Regions from separate parts of the Blautia sp. MSK18_10 genome, predicted to be linked through region 1. Evidence: riboswitches for the same ligand, from Rfam matches in the RefSeq annotation. Region 1 holds a riboswitch; each other region holds the start of a gene.
The links. Region 1 has a riboswitch for thiamine pyrophosphate ahead of thiW (energy coupling factor transporter S component ThiW). Riboswitches for the same ligand answer to the same signal wherever they lie in the genome.
Positions count from the first base shown of each region.

Region 2: linked by a shared signal. The riboswitch ahead of thiC (phosphomethylpyrimidine synthase ThiC) and the one ahead of thiW (energy coupling factor transporter S component ThiW) in region 1 are both predicted to bind thiamine pyrophosphate.
Region 3: linked by a shared signal. The riboswitch ahead of thiS (sulfur carrier protein ThiS) and the one ahead of thiW (energy coupling factor transporter S component ThiW) in region 1 are both predicted to bind thiamine pyrophosphate.

Region 1 covers NZ_JAJCGT010000050.1:16,560-18,833, reverse strand. The annotation lists gene LI074_RS15035 (sulfate ABC transporter substrate-binding protein) at 1-557, opposite strand, end outside; TPP riboswitch at 1,000-1,103, shown strand; gene thiW (energy coupling factor transporter S component ThiW) at 1,196-1,783, shown strand; gene thiM (hydroxyethylthiazole kinase) at 1,713-2,274, shown strand, end outside.
Region 2 covers NZ_JAJCGT010000041.1:16,475-18,748, forward strand. The annotation lists gene LI074_RS14035 (fibronectin type III domain-containing protein) at 1-216, shown strand, start outside; TPP riboswitch at 318-426, shown strand; gene thiC (phosphomethylpyrimidine synthase ThiC) at 741-2,051, shown strand; gene LI074_RS14045 (thiamine phosphate synthase) at 2,111-2,274, opposite strand, start outside.
Region 3 covers NZ_JAJCGT010000041.1:20,609-22,882, reverse strand. The annotation lists gene LI074_RS14070 (GntR family transcriptional regulator) at 1-280, opposite strand, end outside; gene LI074_RS14065 (DUF6320 domain-containing protein) at 561-920, shown strand; TPP riboswitch at 966-1,074, shown strand; gene thiS (sulfur carrier protein ThiS) at 1,328-1,531, shown strand; gene LI074_RS14055 (thiazole synthase) at 1,583-2,274, shown strand, end outside.

The DNA.
Region 1 (2,274 bases):
TCCTTAATCTGATCTTCATCTCCATTAAATTTATCCTTCGCATACGCCCATGCTGCCAGATAATTCCATCTTGCACCACCGGAAGTCTTTGGATTCGGAGTAATCACGCCTACACCATCTTTTACCAGATCATCCCAGTCCTTAATCCCCTTTGGATTTCCTTTTCTCACAAGGAATACAATTGTTGAAGTATATGGAGAACTGTCATCCGGAAATTCATCAATCCATCCGTCATCGATCAGTCCTGCATTCTGAATAGCATCCACATCATATTCCAGTGCCAGAGTAACTACATCCGCTTCCAGTCCATTGGCAACCTCAAGTGCCTGCTTACCGGAACCTCCATGAGACTGTGTAATATCCACATCCTGTCCTGTCTTCTCCTTCCAGTGCTCCTGGAATATCTTATTATACTGTTCATAAAGCTCTCTGGTCGGATCATAGGAAACATTCGTAATACTTACGCTGTCTGCCGCATAAACTGTGTTTCCTGCTACTGTCCCTAAAGTAACTACTGCCGCAAGGGCTGCTGCTGCAAATATGATTTTTCTGTTCATAATATTCTTCCTCCTCTGAAATGTGTTTACAAACTTGACTTGTAACTTTTTCTTCTCAAGAGAACTTTTTTATTTCACTTATCATTTATGCTCTGTTCTCTTGCTGATGAGGTATTATAAACATAGTTTTCATATAAATAAAATATGAATATCTGAAAACGTTTGCACTATACGATTCTGAGTTTCAATTCATTCATGAGTTTCCATCTCTATAACGCCAAAAAAGAGCCCTTACTTATCACAAATACAAGATCTTCTTCTCTTATTTTCTGTTTTGTGAAAACGTATTCACCATATAAATCAACTATGATATCTATCTTTTATCTGTTCAGTGTACACTCACCCATCACATCTGCTTGCAGAATCGACAAAAACCTGCATTTACATCCCATTGACTTTTCCAGATGCTTGTGTTACTCTAACACAAGAAAATCTGCATATAGATGATAACAACGGGAGCCTGTGTGACAGGCTGAGAGGAAGATTGATCTTCGACCGCACCTGATATGGATAATGCCAGCGTAGGGACTGTATTTGTATATTAAAATCTGCCAGTGTGTTATTCGGCAGATTTTTTTGTAGGATTTTATTTATTTCCTGCACAACTAATCAACTTTTTCATTTCAAGGAGGTTCATTATGAACACAGACAGATCAAAAACACTCAGAATGGTCATGCTCGCCATGATGGTTGCCATCGGCGTTGTCATCTCACCCATTCTGAGAATCGAGGGTATGTGCCCTACTGCACACCTGATAAACATCGTCTGCTCCGTACTTCTGGGACCGTGGTATTCACTTCTTTGTGCCACTCTCATCGGAATCATCCGAATGATGTTTATGGGTATCCCGCCACTTGCACTGACAGGTGCCGTATTCGGCGCATTTTTATCAGGCGTTTTCTACCGCGCTTCTCATGGAAAGATTATCTGCGCAGTAATCGGTGAGATCTTCGGAACCGGTATTATCGGCTCTCTGGTTTCCTATCCTGTGATGGCATTTCTCATGGGCAGAAGCGGACTGAACGCATTTTTCTACACACCAATGTTTCTGGCAGCAACCTGCATGGGCGGTACTATCGCCTATTTTTTCCTGAAAGCATTAAGTCACGCAGGAATGCTTGCCAAATTTCAGCAAAGCCTTGGAGCAAAAGTATATGACCGTAAATCAGACAAATCCCAGACAACTGACCCGAGCAGCCCAACCGCTGATTCACTGCATCACTAATCCGATTTCTATTCATGACTGCGCTAATATTATTCTGGCGGCCGGAGGCCGCCCGATCATGGCAGAACATCCGGCAGAAGTAGCTGAGATCACCAGAATTTCTCATGCACTGGCACTGAATCTTGGAAATATCACCGATGCGCGTATGAAATCCATGCCGGAATCTCTGAAAACTGCTGCCAGTCTCCATATCCCTGTTATGCTTGATCTGGTAGGAACTGCCTGCAGCAATCTGCGTTACGAATTCGCGCAGAATCTTATGAACATCCACATGCCCGAACTCCTTAAAGGAAATATGTCTGAACTTCTTGCCATGTCCGGACAGACCGCACATGCAATCGGAATTGACGCAGGCGTACAGGATGTACTTACAGACGCCAATCGTTCCCATCTGAAAGAACTTTTCCAGGAAAAGGCTTCCCGGTGGAATACCACACTTCTTATCACAGGCAAGGAAGATATGATCGTCTCTGCCAATAAGTGTGAATTTA
Region 2 (2,274 bases), on a different contig from region 1:
TGGAACAGAACTGCCGGTGCAGACAATTACAGTATTTACATAAAATATCCGGGAAGCAGTTCTTTCAAAAAAGTAAAAACAACAACTTCCAATTTCTTTACACTCACCGGAATGAAAAAGAATACCAAGTACGGCATTAAGGTAATTGCCAATAAAAAAGTGAAAAACAAAGTATGGCATTCTGATTCCAAAGCCTATAATATGTCCTTAGTCTGACCATAGTTATCCATAGCAATTGCATAAATCCGGCTACGTTATCAATGACGTAGCCAAAATTTTATATTGACTTTCCCATATCTAAGTGATACACTGATTGTAATTGAGACAAGGGGTGCTTGTGTAAACAGGCTGAGAGTAAGCTGTATCGCTTTAACCCATTACCTGATTTGGATAATGCCAACGTAGGGAAAGTTATAGTTCTTCCACACTGCAATATGCTTGTTGGCATATTGCAGTTTTCCTTTTACTCTGAACGGACATATCATATTATCTCCCCCCTGTTTTAATTGCGGACAAATAGTCAGGCAAATGATTTCATACGCCTGAAAGGCAATAAAATATTGCCACGACAGACCGGGGGCACCACTCTCTGTCACACCAATAGTTTACTTAAAAACTTACGAATATGCGCAGGTGCAAGTCCCTGCTGTATGCAGGAGGCGCAGTTCATTTAATATTGCTGTTTATCTATTACTATGTGCAGCAATTAAGAGCCCACAGTGCAGGGCAAGGAGGAAAAAATGACACAGTATACAACGCAGATGGACGCGGCACGTCAGGGAATCATCACACCACAGATGGAAATCGTAGCAGAAAAAGAACACTTTGACGTGGAAGAATTAAGAGAACTGATTGCAAAAGGACAGGTAATTATTCCCTGCAACAAAAATCACAAGAGCATCAGTCCGAGCGGTGTCGGTGCAAAGCTGACCACCAAGATCAATGTAAATTTAGGTGTTTCCAGAGACTGGAAAGACGTTGATATGGAATATGAAAAGGTACATTCAGCAGTAGAAATGGGTGCAGAAGCCATCATGGATCTCAGCTCCTACGGAGATACCAGAAGCTTCCGCCGCAAACTTACATCCGAATGTCCGGCAATGATCGGTACTGTTCCGATCTACGACGCAGTAGTATATTATCACAAAGCACTTGGTAAGATTACTTCTGAAGAGTGGATTGATATCGTACGTATGCATGCAGAAGACGGCGTGGATTTTATGACTATCCACTGCGGTATGAATCGTGCAACCGCAGCACGTTTCAAACAGAATAAACGTCTCATGAACATTGTTTCCAGAGGTGGTTCTATTATGTTCGCATGGATGGAAATGACAGGAAAAGAGAACCCGTTCTATGAACATTTTGATGAAATTCTTGATATCTGCAGAGAGTATGATATCACTTTAAGTCTGGGAGATGCATGTCGTCCCGGATGTATTGCAGATGCAACTGATACTGCACAGATTGAAGAGCTGATCACTCTCGGTGAGCTTACCAAACGTGCATGGGAAAAGGATGTTCAGGTTATGATCGAGGGACCTGGCCACATGCCGCTGAACCAGATCGCAGCTAATATGGAAATCCAGAAAACTCTTTGCCATGGCGCTCCTTTCTATGTACTTGGACCGCTTGTAACAGATGTTGCTCCCGGATATGACCACATTACTTCCGCAATCGGCGGTGCGATCGCTGCTTATTCAGGTGCTGCTTTCCTCTGCTATGTAACACCTGCAGAACATCTTCGTCTGCCAAATGCAGCTGATGTAAAAGAGGGAATTATCGCTGCCAAAATTGCTGCTCATGCTGCTGATATTGCCAAAGGAGTTCCCGGTGCCGCAGAATGGGATTATAAGATGAGCGAAGCGAGAAAACGTCTTGACTGGGAAGAAATGTTCAAACTCAGCATGGATCCTGAGAAAGCAAGACGCTACCGCGCAGAGGCCAAACCTGAGAAAGAAGACACCTGCAGTATGTGCGGAAACTTCTGTGCCGTAAAGAATACAAACCGTATTCTGGATGGTGAAATTGTTACTATTTTTGATGAATGATGTTTTTATAAAAGCCGTATTTCAACATGTTTGATTGTTGAAATACGGCTTTTTATTTACTATATCTTCATCATATCTGACATAATACATCCACCGGCTGAACCATGTTCCATAATCTCATTTAACTGTCCTGTTCCCGGATGTATCCCTCCTATGGCATATACAGGAATCTTTACTGCTTTACAGACATTCTCCAGAAATTCCAGTCCTCTGGGTGGAAGTC
Region 3 (2,274 bases), on a different contig from region 1:
TCGACAGACTTTCCTTGAAGCCGCTGGTCTTATTCAGATACAGCTTGTCCTTCTTGAAATTGATGAAGGTGCCCTTTCCCTGGACCTTATTGACATATCCCTCATCGGATAAATTCTGTATCGCCTTTCGAATCGTGATTTTACTCACATTATACTGGTCACTTAGCTCGTTCTCCGTCGGAAGCTTATCTCCCGGCATGTACTGCTTCGACAGGATACGGTTTTTAATATCTGCCTTCACCTGCAGATACAGCGGCTTGCTGCTATCCATGATCATCATTGTTTCCATCTCCCCTTCGCATCAGCGATGATATAATTAAATGCCATATCATCATATTGTACCAAGTCGCTAGCGCGACGGCCAGCCCCAGATACAATTTTTGTTGTTAGTTTTTTTAAGAAAATATGCCATAAAAGTCACCCTCTTATAGTATAGCACCATAGCACCATAAATGCAAGTATAAAAAAGAAAATTTGTCAAGTTTTTAAAACAAAGAAAAAAGCCAGCAAATATGCTGACTTGAGGATAAAATATATTTCATTAACTCTCAAAAAATAAAGTGCTAAATCCTAAAGACGGGCTTTTGCTCATATCAGTAATCGCAATCCTATGGGACCGGTTTACCGGATGGAAGGGCTGGTCTGTGGATTTTGTGATTCCTTTCGGGATATTGGCAGTGCAGTTTTCTGTTCCTGTGATCGCAAAAATAAACCGTCTGGAAAGGGAAGAATATCTGTTTTATCTTGTACAGGCCGGAATTGCAGGACTGATTCCGATGATATTGGTTTGGACTGGAATCGTGCAGTTTGCCGTACCTTCAGTAATCTGTGCCGGAATCAGTTTTCTGACATTGGCTGCACTGTTTATCTTCTGCAAGAAGGATACGATGCGGGAGTCTCATAAGAAACTGAGGATGTAGAAATATGGTCTTGACACACATGGGATAAAAGATTATACTTTACCCATGTAAAGAAAGGGGAGCTTGTGAGTGCAGGCTGAGAGGAAGTCATCAACTTCGACCCATATACCTGATTTGGATAATGCCAACGTAGGAACCTATAAGATATGATTTTAAAGGGAGATGACTGGCATCTCCTTTTTATTTATCTCATGCATTTGAAGAAATTCAGCTGTCCGGTAATCAATCTGTAATAAGTGAGAGAAAACCGGGGGCTTACAGGGAAATTTACATTATAACAGATGAATATTGGGAAAGATGAGAGTGAACAGAGTTCATGAAGGGGTGCACCACCGCGGGTGTATTCTTTTGTGGACTCTTTTTTATGTTGTAGAGGCCGGACCTTCTTTTCCCGGAAAGGAGAAAGTATGCTTATTACTGTTAATGGAAAAACAAAAGAATTGCAGAATACTCTTACAATAGGGCAATATTTGGAGGAAAACAGCTATGTGCCCAGCCAGATCGCAGTAGAATTAAATGAAAGAATTCTGTCAAAAGCCGAGTACAGCACTACTGTTTTACATGAAAATGACATACTGGAAATAGTCAGCTTCATGGGAGGTGGAAGATAAACAGGAATATCCTGATATCACATTATAATATACGAAAGAAGGACTTAAATTATGAGTACAAATAATGAAGACAAACTGATTCTGGGAGGTCATGAATTTACTTCCCGTTTTATTCTGGGATCCGGAAAATTTTCTCTGGATCTGGTGAAAGCATGTATTGAAAAGGCAGATGCGCAGATCATTACTCTGGCTCTGCGTCGTGCCAATGAAGGTGGACTGGCAAATATTCTGGACTATATTCCGAAAAATGTTACTCTTCTTCCTAATACTTCAGGTGCCAGAAATGCAGAAGAAGCAGTTCGTATTGCCAGGCTTTCCAGAGAAATCGGATGCGGTGATTTCGTAAAGATCGAAGTGATCCATGATTCAAAATATCTGCTTCCGGATAACTATGAAACTGTTAAAGCTACAGAAATTCTTGCAAAAGAAGGATTTGTAGTAATGCCTTATATGTACCCGGATCTGAATGCAGCCAGAGATCTGGTAAATGCCGGAGCTGCCTGCATCATGCCGCTGGGTTCTCCGATCGGCTCTAATAAAGGTCTGTGCACTAAGGAATTTATCCAGATTTTGATTGACGAAATTGAGCTCCCGATCATTGTAGATGCAGGAATCGGACGTCCTTCTCAGGCGTGTGAAGCCATGGAGATGGGGGCATCTGCAGTTATGGCAAATACTGCGATTGCCACAGCAGGTGATGTGCAGATAATGGCTGAAGCATTTAAAAAAGCTATTGAAGCAGG